DNA from 2 places in the Brevibacillus soli genome. Region 1 is predicted to be linked to the other one. Evidence: predicted binding sites of a transcription regulator. Region 1 holds the regulator's gene; the other holds the start of a gene.
The links. The regulator CtsR, encoded in region 1, represses protease genes until heat stress. The targets are predictions, from matches to a motif close to ATGGTCAATAAAGGTCAAACA.

Region 1 (6,637 bases):
AGCTGACGAATACTAATCGGTCGAGGACTTATCCACACAATCCCTTAGCCTATGAGCGTATCCAGTTTTCAAGGAATAATGTGTAACCCCTTAACCATCGATGTTAAGGGGTTTTTGCGTATTGTAAAAATCTTGTCGATGAGTTGAGAAGATGGAACGACAGTTTACCACTTGCGAATGACCAGAGGCGTGAACTAACATGAGAAGGTACTGGTTTACGGATGGAGTAGGTAGGAAGGAGAACTTTCATGAAAAAAATCCTGATCTTTTCTGCTTCAATCGGTAACGGTCACAATCAGGCGGCCAGAGCGATGCAGGAGAGCCTGGCGGAGTACGGCAACACGTCCATGATCATCGATACGTTGGAGTATATCAGCCCCACGTTTCACAAAATCTTATTGGAGAGTTACATGAATCTCCTGCGCCTGTCACCTAAAATGTGGGGGCGCATTTACCACAACACGGAGAAAACCCGCTTCTTTGATATGAACGTTTTGATGAACAAACTTTTGGCCAACAAGCTGAAGAAGCTGATTAGCAGTGTGCAGCCAGATGCATTTATCGCCACACATCCGTTTGCCAGCTGCATGCTTTCCGTGCTGAAAGGACGCAATGGATGGAGGGAACCAATTTATACCATCATCACCGATTACACCATTCATCCGTCGTGGATTAACCACCACATCAATTACTATTTCATTGCCCACGAACAACTGTATTATCTGGTGGACATTTATCGTCATGACTACCAGAAGTTCAAACCGTTGGGTATTCCGATCATGAAGAAGTTCTGCGAGCCATTGGTGAAGGAACGTATCAAGGAAAAGCTGAAGGTGCAACCTGACCAGAAGTGCATCATTCTCTCCGGAGGCGGTCTTGGGCTCGGCTCGATGGAACAGGTGCTGGAAGGACTCGAAAACATTGATCTGCCGCTCAAAACGTTTGTGTTGACCGGGACGAATGAAAAGCTGTATCGAAAGATAACCGCTCGTTCGTATAAACACGAAGTGGTGCCGCTCCGGTTTATCAATAATTTCCATGAGTACCTCGAAGTATCCGACCTGATTGTCACCAAGTCGGGCGGGTTAACCACCGCGGAAGTAATGAGCAAGCAAGTTCCCATGATCATCTATAACCCGTTGCCCGGGCAGGAAGAACGCAACAGCCACTTCCTCCTGAACAATGGTTGCGCGCTGCACGCCAACGTATCGGAGCAGCTCATTTATTTTATTGAAGAACTCATGCACAATCCGACGAAGGTAGAATATATGAAAAAAATGGCTCAAAAAGTTGCCAAGCCGGACGCAGCTCAACGTATTGCAGAATTTATTATGGAAGATATGAAATCCCTGTCAGCGGGGGACGTCATAAACTAACTGGAGGAGAAGATGACCATTTCCCATGCCGTCTTGTTTGACATGGACGGGACACTGTTACAAACGGAAAAACTGTCGACGCCCGCCTTTCAACGAACCTTTGAAGACCTGCGCAGAGAAAATCTTTGGGTCGGCCGTACCCCTGATGAACATGAGCTGACCAACGTGCTGGGGATGACAATCGATCAGCTGTGGGAAAAGCTTCTGCCAGGAGCGAGCCAAGAGGTCAAAAGGAAAGCTGACGCTCTGATGCTGGAAAACGAACTGAAGCTTTTGAAAGAAGGCGTAACCGATTTATATCCCGGTGTAAGGGAAGTACTTCAGGAGCTTCACCAACGGGGAGTCGCGCTGTTTGTGGCCAGCAACGGACTGGAGAGATACATCGATGCCGTTTGTGAGCATTTTGACATCAAGCGCCTGTTTACTGACCTGTATTCGGCTGGCCGTTTTCAAACCAAATCGAAAAACGACCTGGTCGCAAAACTGCTGCGTGACTATCAAATCGAAACGGCAGTCATGGTCGGAGACCGCCACTCCGACGTGGAGGCCGGAAAGTCAAACCGACTTTACACCATCGCTTGTGATTTTGGCTTTGCCAAATCGGGGGAACTGGATGGCGCCGATGTAAGGATCAGCCGTTTTGCAGACTTGATCCGGCACCTGCCGTTTTCGCTTGCCAACCTTTCGACGTCCAATCATTAATGCAGCAAACCATTCCCAGCAGGAGTGGTTTTTTTGTGGTTTCAAGTCCTTCCGTTTTGACAACACTAGAAGTAGATGGACCCCTTGCATACAGACAATAAACGCATTATAATTAAAGTCAAAGATAGTCAAAGTCAATAATCAAAGGATTTACCGCAGTGGAACAGGAGGCGAGGGTTTGCGTAACATCTCGGACATCATCGAGCAGCACTTGAAGCGCATATTGCAAGAGAGTCCAAATGGCTACATCGAGATACAGCGTAGTGAACTTGCCGACCTATTTCAGTGTGTGCCCTCTCAAATCAACTACGTGATCAACACCCGCTTTACCGTTGAAAAAGGTTACATCGTCGAAAGCAAACGCGGCGGCGGCGGCTACATACGCATCCGCAAAGTGCACATTGTCAGCAAGGCCAAACTTCAGGAACTTTTAACGGAAGAACTGATCGGTGAAAGCATTACAGAGGGAGTTGGCCACGCCATTATTGAACGACTTCTGGAGGAAGGCTTGATTAACAATCGGGAAGCGACCTTAATGAAAATCGCTACTTCGCGCAACGTTCTGACCATCGAACCGGAATGGCGCGACCGATTGCGGGCAAACATTTTAAAGCAGATGATTGCATCTATATTGCTGAAGTAACAACGCTACCGTTAACCCAAAGGAGGGGACGATTGATGAACTGTGAGGAATGCGGAAAACGACCGGCAACTTTGCATCTGACCAAAATCGTCAACGGAGAAAAAACGGAATACCATATTTGTGAGCGTTGTGCTCAGGAAAAAGGCGATGTGTTTACCGGCTTTCACAATTTCAGCATCAACAATCTTCTATCAGGGCTGTTAAATTTCGATCCCATGCAAAAAAAGGACGGGGTGAAGGAAAGTGCCCAAAGCAAACCGTTGCGCTGCGAGACGTGCGGACTGACGTACGCCCAGTTCAGCAAAAGCGGACGATTCGGGTGCAGCGATTGCTACACGTTCCTGGGCGACCGTCTCGATCCGCTGTTTCGACGCGTTCACGGAAATACGCAGCACATCGGCAAGGTGCCGGAGCGTACGGGCGGCCAACTGAAAATCCGCAAAGAGCTGGAGCAGCTGAAGGCTGCCCTGCAGCGTTACGTGGCCAGTGAAGAGTTTGAAAAGGCAGCTGAGATACGCGACCGTATCCGATCGCTTGAACAAAAAATTGCCCAATCGTGATAGGGGAGGTGAGCTGGCTTATGTCCCAACAGCAGTTTATGCAAAACCCTTGGAGCAACTGGATGAACGGAAATGGACCTGATTCCGACATCGTCATCAGCACGAGGTTGCGGATCGCCCGAAACCTGCGGCAGCATCCGTTTCCGATGCTGGCCACCGATTCACAGGCGGAAGAGGTGGTAAAAAAGGTTGCGGAAGTGGGCAAATCGGAGGCAATGAGTAAAAAAGGGCCGTTTCAATTGATCTACATGGAGCAACTCAACCCCTTGGAAAAGCGCGTGCTGGTGGAGAAACACCTCATCAGTCCGCATCTTGCGGAGGAATCGCGCAAAGGGGCGGTGCTCCTCAGCGAAGACGAATCGATCAGCATCATGATCAACGAAGAGGACCACATTCGGATCCAAGTGCTTTTGCCTGGGTTTCAACTGAACGAAGCATGGGAAATAGGTACAAAAATTGATGATATTTTTGAGAAACAGCTCAACTACGCGTTTGACGAAAAACGGGGCTACTTGACCAGTTGTCCCACCAATGTCGGTACCGGTATTCGCGCATCCGTGATGCTGCATCTGCCGGCGCTGGTGATGACGCAGCAGATCAGCCGTATTCTGCAAGCCATCAATCAAGTGGGGCTGGTGGTTCGAGGCCTGTACGGGGAAGGCAGTGAAGCGCTAGGCAATCTGTTCCAGCTCTCCAATCAGGTCACCCTGGGGATGTCAGAGAGTGACATTCTCTCCAATCTGTACAGCGTCGCAAAGCAAATCATCGAACAGGAGAGAGTCTCCCGCCGATATCTGCAGGAGAACTCCCGGATTGCGCTGGAAGACCGCATTTTCCGTTCGTACGGGATTCTGAAGTTTGCCCGCACCGTGGAGTCCAAGGAAGCGGCGCAGCGCCTGTCTGACATTCGGTTGGGCATCGACTTGGGAATCATCCAAAACAGCTCGCCGTTTGTCTTGAACGAGCTTTTGGTGATGACCCAGCCCGGTTTTCTGCAGCAGTATGCGGGACAGAAATTGACGCCGGAGCAGCGTGACGAGCGGAGAGCCCGCCTGATTCGTGAACGGCTTTCGGCAGAGAAGTAACCGGTTTTTCCTGTATTTAACATACAGACAGGAAATATTTTTGTTGGAGGTGCAAGCGATATGATGTTTGGACGATTTACCGAACGCGCTCAAAAAGTACTGGCACTTGCGTTGGAAGAGGCCGTACGCCTTGGTCACAAGGATATCGGTACGGAACACGTGCTGTTGGGGTTGATTCGGGAAGGAGAAGGGATTGCGGCGAAAGCACTGCAATCGCTGGGGCTCGGGCTTGACAAGATCCAAAGTGAAGTGGAGTCCTTGATCGGCCGCGGTACGGAGCAGACAACCGGCGCCAATTATACGCCGAACTATACGCCGCGCGCCAAAAAAGTGATTGAACTGTCCATGGATGAAGCCCGTAAATTGGGTCATACCTACGTAGGGACCGAACACATCCTGTTGGGCTTGATTCGCGAAGGCGAGGGGATCGCCGCCCGCATCATGAACAACCTCGGCGTAAGCCTGAACAAAGCCCGCCAGCAAGTTCTGCAGCTGCTCGGCAGCTCGGAGATGATGGCGTCCCACCAGCCGTCCGGCAACAACCCGGCGGCCAACACACCGACGCTGGACAGCTTGGCGCGCGACCTGACGGCTATCGCCCGGGAAGGCGGCCTTGATCCGGTGATCGGACGTCAAAAAGAAATTGAGCGCGTCATTCAGGTGCTCAGCCGCCGAACCAAAAACAATCCGGTGCTGATCGGGGAACCTGGGGTTGGTAAGACTGCGATCGCCGAAGGATTGGCGCAAAAAATCGTGAACAACGAAATTCCGGAAACGCTGCGTGACAAGCGCGTCATGACGCTGGATATGGGGACCGTCGTGGCGGGAACCAAGTACCGCGGGGAGTTTGAAGACCGCTTGAAAAAGATCATGGACGAAATTCGCCAGGCGGGGAATATCATCCTCTTTATCGACGAATTGCACACGCTGATCGGCGCAGGCGGTGCGGAAGGAGCCATCGACGCCTCCAACATCCTGAAACCGGCGTTGGCTCGCGGCGAACTGCAGTGCGTGGGTGCAACCACATTGGATGAATACCGCAAGTACATCGAGAAAGACGCGGCTTTGGAACGTCGTTTCCAACCGATTCAAGTGGATGAGCCGACTGTGGAAGACGCGATCAAGATTCTCCACGGCTTGCGTGACCGCTATGAAGCGCACCACCGTGTGAAAATTACGGACGAAGCCATCGAGCAAGCGGTACGTCTTTCTGACCGCTATATTACCGACCGCTTCCTGCCGGACAAAGCGATCGACCTGATTGACGAAGCAGCGTCCAAAGTGCGCCTGCAATCCTTTACCGTTCCGCCGAACCTGAAAGAGCTGGAAGGCCGTCTGGAAGAGGTACGCAAGGAAAAGGACGCGGCCGTGCAGTCTCAGGAGTTTGAAGAAGCCGCAGCCCTGCGCGATCAGGAGCAAAAACTGCGTGAAGAGCTGGATAAAACGAAAAAAGATTGGAAAGAGCGCCAGGGTCAGCTGAACATGGAAGTGACACCGGAAGACATCGCCCATGTCGTTGCTAGCTGGACCGGCATCCCTGTCGTCAAGCTGAAGGAAGAGGAAACGGAGCGCCTGCTGAAGATGGAAGAAATTCTCCATGACCGCGTGATCGGTCAGGATGAAGCGGTCAAATCCATCTCCCGTGCGATTCGCCGTGCTCGTGCCGGCCTGAAGGATCCGAAGCGCCCGATTGGCTCGTTTATCTTCCTGGGCCCGACCGGTGTGGGTAAAACCGAGTTGGCTCGCGCCGTGGCGGAGGCCCTGTTTGGCGACGAAGATTCGATGATTCGCATCGACATGTCCGAGTACATGGAAAAACACTCCACCGCTCGTTTGGTGGGGGCCCCTCCGGGATACGTCGGTTACGATGAAGGCGGCCAGCTGACGGAAAAAGTGCGTCGCAAGCCGTACTCCGTCATCCTGCTGGATGAAATTGAAAAAGCGCATCCGGACGTGTTTAACATCCTGCTGCAAGTCCTCGACGATGGCCGCTTGACCGACTCCAAGGGCCGTACCGTGGACTTCCGCAACACGGTGGTGATCATGACGTCCAACGTAGGGGCAAACCTGATCAAGAAAAACACCACACTCGGCTTCACGACCGGTGACACCGAGAAGAAGTACCAGGACATGAAGGACAAAGTGATGGATGAGCTGAAGAAGAGCTTCCGTCCCGAGTTCCTGAACCGGATCGACGAAGTGATCGTCTTCCACTCGCTGGAGCAGGAGCACATCGAGCAAATCGTGTCCCTCATGACGGAAGAGCTGCGC
Region 2 (6,637 bases), on a different contig from region 1:
GCTGTGCATAGATTTTTTTCGCAATCCCTTCTCCGTACACGCTGCCACCGAATGTTGTGCATGCAACAACTGAAATCAGAAAAACTTTTATTTTCTTCATGTTTTCCCTCTTTTTCTTTTGTTTTCCCTCTCAATCGTACCTGTTTTTCCATTTTATTTCAATGATTGGTCTGATTGGAAAATTTCCCGCGTTCAAAAAAATAAGCTGCCCAGAGGCAGCCTTTGCTTTCTCACCATCCCGTTTTTATCAATGTGATCGCCACAAACACTACCGAGACCATCGATGAAATGGATGTCATGAGAAACATCTTTTTATTTTGAAATCCGTCTTTTCATGATGAATCGTCTGTCTATATAGAAAGCTGCCAGCACTGCTAGTAAACTGAGCAAAAACGGGATGCCGAACGCTTCAAGGGAAAACGGCTTGCCTTCAAGTTTAAGATGACTGGCACGGTATTCGAGTCGTTTCGCACCGAATTTAGCGGTTAGAAGGTCCTCTTGCTTGGCTAAATCTTCAAGCGGAGCATCGAATATAAATCTGTCGGCTGAGTCTCTATGCAGGAATTCAGGCTCCACTTGACTGCCCCTTTCGTTCCACTGTTTTACACTCTCCGCAGCCAAAGATTTTGCCTCCGTGCCCGGAACAATCATTCTATCTAATTCCGGGGCATTCGACACTTGATATCTGGCGATCAGGTTCAGGTTATGTTTTGTAACGATGGGCGCATCCGATTCTGAAATGGTAAAGACCTTTGTCGTTCCGGAAACGGAATACGTGTCAAATATCGAAGCCAGTGCTCCGTCCTCCATACCGTTATACAGCAGCACGCCTGTCTGTTTCTTGTTCCACTGAAATGCTAAATTGAAATAACGAATTGCTTCGCTCCGATCCATATAATAAGGGTCGACCTTCGGATTTTTGACGAAGTGATAAGAAGGGTAATTCATTTGTTTCGCGATTTTTTCTGCCATGGGTTCGCCTAAGTGCTGTGAGATGACATAGAGAACGGCATCGATTCCTGATGTGAGACCTGCAGAGGATACCATATTCTTGTCGGCGATAACATACCGCTGATCTCTTATCCAGTTGGTATCAGGATATTGCTTTTTCACCCGATCGAATACTTCCCAGTGTAAGGTTGATGATTTCCCTTTTAATAAACCGGTATCGGCCAGATTCTCTGCTCCAGCGCAAATGCTCAATAAGTTGGTTTTGGAATGTTTTTGTATCCATTCTCGGACGGGGTGATACTTTTTTTCGTCAACCATGGGCATGAAAGGGATCACGATCAGGTCGGGACTTTTCCCTAATAATTGATCCATCTCTTCAAATGAATAGTGTGGAACCAGATCGAGACCGCCCGTTAATGTCGTAACATTGTTGTCCGGGGCAACGGCATAAACATTGTAGGCCTCTGTCATCGCGAACATTTCGTACGGAATCATAAAATCAAATACCTCTGTGGTTGGGTTCCCTAATACGACCGCTACTGTAGGTTTATTCGGATTATGTTCGGGTACTTTCACTCCTTGTAAAGAAGGAATTGGTGTATCGCGAACTCCGAACCAATGACCTTTTTGTGATTGTACAAACCCGAACGCTGCGACCCCTCCCACAAACACTACGAAACTCAATACATACACAACGAAGCGTAACCATAATCTCTCCATCTGATTTTCCTCCTTAAAATTTTCCAAGTTAACTTGCCCTAGGGTTACTTTAAGCCAGCTTTGTGAACTCAATATGAACGGAAACAAACCATTGAAGAAAAAGAAAAACCGCCTAGAGGCGGCTTTACTCTGGTTCTATTGTCAAATTTGGAATACTTGAATCAGCGTGGCAATGCAACCGTAAAAATGGAGCCTGTTCCGGGGCGTCCGGATACCTGGATATCACCGTTATGAATATCGACGATTTGTTTGACGATTGACAGGCCAAGACCGTTCCCCTTAACGGAACGATCACGAGCTTTGTCAACTTTATGAAACGGCTTAAAAATATCGGCACGTTCTTCTTCCGGAATCCCGATGCCGTTATCCGTTATGGAGACGATGATCTGATTCCCTTTCATCACAGCTTCGATCAGAATCTTACCGTGCTCTGGAGTGAATTTGATGCTATTGCTAAGTAAATTGGTCCACACCTGATAGAGTTGGTCTTCATCCCCTTGAATGGGAATTGCCTCAAGCTGAACCTCGATTTCGATGTTTTTCGCCGTCCATTGAGGCTCCAGCGCAATTACGACTCTTCGCAGCTGCTCATCCAGTCGATACGTACTGACCTTCAACGGCTGCTGCTGATGCTGCAAATAAGACAGCCGAAGCAGATTTTGGCTTAACCGGGACAACCTCTCGCTCTCCTCTTCGATGATGGTTAGATAGCGGAGGCGGCTTTCCTCGCTTATTTTCTTCTGCTTTAACGCTTTGGTAAAGCCTGAAATGGAAGTTAACGGTGATTGTATCTCATGGGAGACGTTGGCAACGAAATCTTGCCGCATGCGATCCAGCTTGGATAGCTCTTTCGCCATTTCGTTAAAGCTAACGGTTAATTGACCAATCTCGTCCTTTCGTTTGGTTTGTAGCTCAAAATCGAATTTTCCTTTTGCCATACTCTTGGTTGCAGCCGTCAAACGAAGGATCGGGTTTACAATATAACGGGCAGCAACAATAATCAGCAAGCTGCCGAAAAACAGAATGATGAGATACATGACATGAATGGAATTCATAATTTCTGCCTCGATTGGATTCTTCTCCACCGTCAGAAATAACGCATAAGGCTGCCCATTCACCTGAAAGGGTACCCCGGCAATGGGAAAATAGTTCTCTTTGATAATGATATTACTAACTGTACTACCGGCGAGAACGCGCTCAATATAACCGTGTTCAAGACGAAGGAACTCCTTTTTTTCGACAAGGAGGGGCTTCCCTTCCTGATTGTAAAGTTGGAGGAGGTTACCGGAAATACCGGAGAAGTTTTGCATAAACGGTATCAAATCAGCGGAAGGTGTTGACTCATAGGCTTGTATGATCTTCTTGCTGTTCATGAGTTGAATTTCCGCTATCAAACTTTGAATTCGGTTTTGATACATGAGGCTGGAAACAATAAACGCGGTGAACAGGCTCAACATCACAATGCCGACAAATATGATGACAACGCGGGTATAGAGCGACTTAATCCTGGTCCACCTCCAACCGATAACCGAGGCCGCGGATGGTCACGATGCGGAAATCAGACTCAAATTCGGCAAACCGTTCCCTGAGCCGCTTGATGTGAACATCCACGGTCCGCTCATCCCCTTCATAATCCATGCCCCAGATATGCGTAATGAGATTGTCCCGTGTAAACAACTGCCCGGGATTGCTGCCCAGTTTGTACAGCAGTTCGAATTCTTTCATGGGAAGTGTGATCGTTTTCCCGTTTTTGAAAATAACGTGATAACTCTTGCGGTCTAATGTAATGTCTCCAAGCTTTACCATGCTGGAAGTGGAGATCCGATACCGCTTAAGCAAAGCCTTCACCCGAAGAACCAGCTCCACCGGGTCGAACGGCTTCACCAAGTAATCATCCGTACCAAGCTTAAACCCTTTGATTCGGTCCCCTGCCTCCCCCTTCGCGGTGATCATCAATATTGGCATATCCCCGAATTCACGGAGATTCTCGCACAGAACCCAGCCATCCATTTTCGGCATCATAATGTCCAGAATCACCAGATCAACGGTATGATTCTCCGCGTATTCCAACGCATCCGCTCCGTTCGATTTCTCGACGATGTCAAACCCTTCATCTTCCAGATACAAACGTACCAACTCACGGATGTGAGCTTCATCATCCACCACTAATATCTTTGGCAAATGGTATTCTCTCCTTTTGTTTTTACTGCAGAAGGAAGCGCCCTTACAATCGTTGTTTTTCCACTATTGATCCCCGATCGTTGAACCAAGCCTTTTTTTCATAAGAGAGGCAATTTTCAGGGTATTTTCGCCAGGTATTTGTTCCAATCGCTGAATGATCCTCTCTTGTCGCTCGATCGGGTGGTTTTGACTCAACTTTGCCTTGGCTTCGATTTTATTCATGATGATTTTGAATCCTACGATTCCCTTTGCCAAACCTTCAATAAAACCAGGTTCTACTTGGTCTAATTTATAGGTACTGTTTGGTGCCTCATATTTTAAAACCATTTCCCTTAAGGAATTCATCAATTCTTGTTCATCGTCTACCATCTCAACCTGTCCGTATACATGAACCGCTGCATAATTCCATGTTGGGACGGCTGTATGTGTCTCATACCACGAGGGTGAAATATAGCAGTGGGGACCGTGGAAAATCGCTAGAACATCCTGGTTTTTGATATCCTTCCATTGAGGATTGGGACGTGCAAAATGTCCGTATAAGCATTTTTTATCCTGATCCAGAATCAAAGGCAGATGAGTAGCGAATGGAATTCCATTCTGTTGAGAAACCAATGTTGCAAAACTATTTTTCACCATCATGTCATAAGCGATCTCTTCATCGTGTATTTGAAAATGCGAAGGAATGTACATGGTATCTTTCTCCTGTTTTCGATGATATCTCCTAAAGTATATCATAATTTTTCCAGTTCCGATCCAAAGATCAATTTGCATGATTTTCCTATTGAAAGTCAAAGAAGGTCAAACTATAATGATATCAGCGAAAGGTCAAAGAAGGTCAAAAAGTCGTTGACTGTAAAGGAGGTAAGAATCATGCTTTGCCAACATTGCAAGGAAAAAAACGCAAATGTGTTCTTGAATATCCAACGAAATAATAAAGTTCAAAAAGTATTTCTGTGCCAGGATTGTTATGCAAAAACAGGAAATACCATCGGGGGAAGCATGAACTTTCATTCCTTCTCTCCCTTCTCTGGATTGGATGAATTCTTCAAAGGTTTTACCATGTCTTCCAGCCAATCCCCTGCACCTGAACGGGGTGGAATCTTGGACGGTGTAGGACGCAATGTAAGCGAAGCGGCCAAAGCAGGACTCATTGATCCTGTGATTGGGCGTGATAAAGAAATTGAGCGTGTCATTGAAATCCTGAACCGTCGAACCAAAAACAACCCTGTGCTGATCGGTGAACCGGGGGTAGGTAAAACGGCTATTGCGGAAGGATTGGCCCTGCGAATTGCAGAGGGACAGGTTCCTTCCAAACTGCGTAAAAAAATCGTATATGCACTCGATGTGGCCTCTCTTGTTGCAGGTACAGGGATTCGCGGGCAATTTGAAGAAAAAATGAAGCAAATAATAGCTGAACTGCAAAAACGGAAGAACGTGATCCTGTTCGTGGATGAAATTCATCTTCTCGTAGGTGCAGGATCCGCCGAAGGCTCCATGGATGCAGGAAACATTTTAAAACCCGCATTGGCTCGCGGAGAACTGCAAATCATTGGGGCAACCACCTTGAAAGAATATCGCATGATTGAAAAAGACGCTGCCTTGGAACGCCGATTCCAACCTGTTATGGTGAAAGAACCGACCGTGGAAGAAGCAATCGAAATTCTCCAGGGTATCCGTCCCAAATATGAATCGTACCACCAAGTATCTTATTCGGATGATGTCATTCGCGCCTGTGTCGAATACTCTCACCGTTACATTCAAGATCGCTTTCTGCCGGACAAGGCGATTGATCTTCTGGATGAAGCAGGTTCCAAGATCAATCTGCGTTCTTCCGGTCAAGGTGCAGAAGAGCTGCATGCTCGCCTGGAACAAATACGTCAGGAGAAGAAAACCGCTACCGAAAAAGAGGATTATGAACGCGCAGCCAAGCTTCGTGATGAAGAAAACCGTATTTTTGAACAGCTCGACCAAATGGACAAAGCTGAAAAACGTACACATGTCACGGTTGAGGACATTCAGGAAATCATTGAAAGCAAAACCGGTATTCCCGTAAAGAAACTGCAACGTGATGAGCAGGCGAAAATGAAAAACCTGGCCGATCATTTGGAGGCGAAAGTGATTGGTCAATCCCATGCAGTCCGTCAGGTAGCCAAAGCCATCCGTCGCAGTCGCGCAGGATTGAGACCGAAAAACAGACCGATTGCCTCCTTCTTGTTTGTCGGCCCAACCGGGGTAGGGAAGACCGAATTAACGAAGGCTCTCGCAGAAGAGTTGTTCGGAACCAAAGATTCCATGATTCGTTTAGACATGAGTGAGTATATGGAGAAACATTCCGTTTCCAAATTAATTGGTTCTCCTCCGGGATACGTCGGTCATGAGGAAGCGGGTCAATTGACAGAACGTGTGCGCAGAAACCCGTACAGCATCATCCTTTTGGATGAGATTGAAAAAGCACATCCTGACGTTCAAAACATGTTCCTGCAAATCCTTGAAGACGGACGCCTCACCGACAGCCAGGGCCGCACGGTAAACTTTAAGGATACCGTCATTATTGCAACAAGCAACGCAGGTGCGACCGAAAAGAAAATCACGGTAGGATTTGGAGCCGGAGAACCCCAAACGTCAACCGTGATGGACTCACTCACTTCCTACTTTAAACCTGAATTCCTTAATCGATTTGACGCGATCATTCCGTTCAACCACTTAACCAAAAATGACCTTGTGCGGATTGTGGATGTCATGCTGCAGGACATGATGGCTGCTCTAAAAGAACAAGGAATGGACG

Region 2: ACE99V_RS10300 (ATP-dependent Clp protease ATP-binding subunit) is a predicted target of CtsR. The motif match lies at 4,674-4,694, and genes of this name have one in related genera.

The regions. Positions count from the first base shown of each region.
Region 1 is NZ_JBIYSM020000026.1:56,140-62,776, reverse strand. It holds gene ACE99V_RS12520 (MGDG synthase family glycosyltransferase) at 249-1,376, shown strand; gene ACE99V_RS12515 (HAD family hydrolase) at 1,389-2,078, shown strand; gene ACE99V_RS12510 (CtsR family transcriptional regulator) at 2,257-2,721, shown strand; gene mcsA (protein-arginine kinase activator protein McsA) at 2,757-3,281, shown strand; gene mcsB (protein-arginine kinase McsB) at 3,302-4,366, shown strand; gene ACE99V_RS12495 (ATP-dependent Clp protease ATP-binding subunit) at 4,427-6,637, shown strand, end outside.
Region 2 is NZ_JBIYSM020000020.1:59,337-65,973, reverse strand. It holds gene ACE99V_RS10325 (stalk domain-containing protein) at 1-100, opposite strand, end outside; gene ACE99V_RS10320 (DJ-1/PfpI family protein) at 313-1,671, opposite strand; gene ACE99V_RS10315 (sensor histidine kinase) at 1,833-3,176, opposite strand; gene ACE99V_RS10310 (response regulator transcription factor) at 3,172-3,852, opposite strand; gene ACE99V_RS10305 (FMN-binding negative transcriptional regulator) at 3,916-4,542, opposite strand; gene ACE99V_RS10300 (ATP-dependent Clp protease ATP-binding subunit) at 4,723-6,637, shown strand, end outside.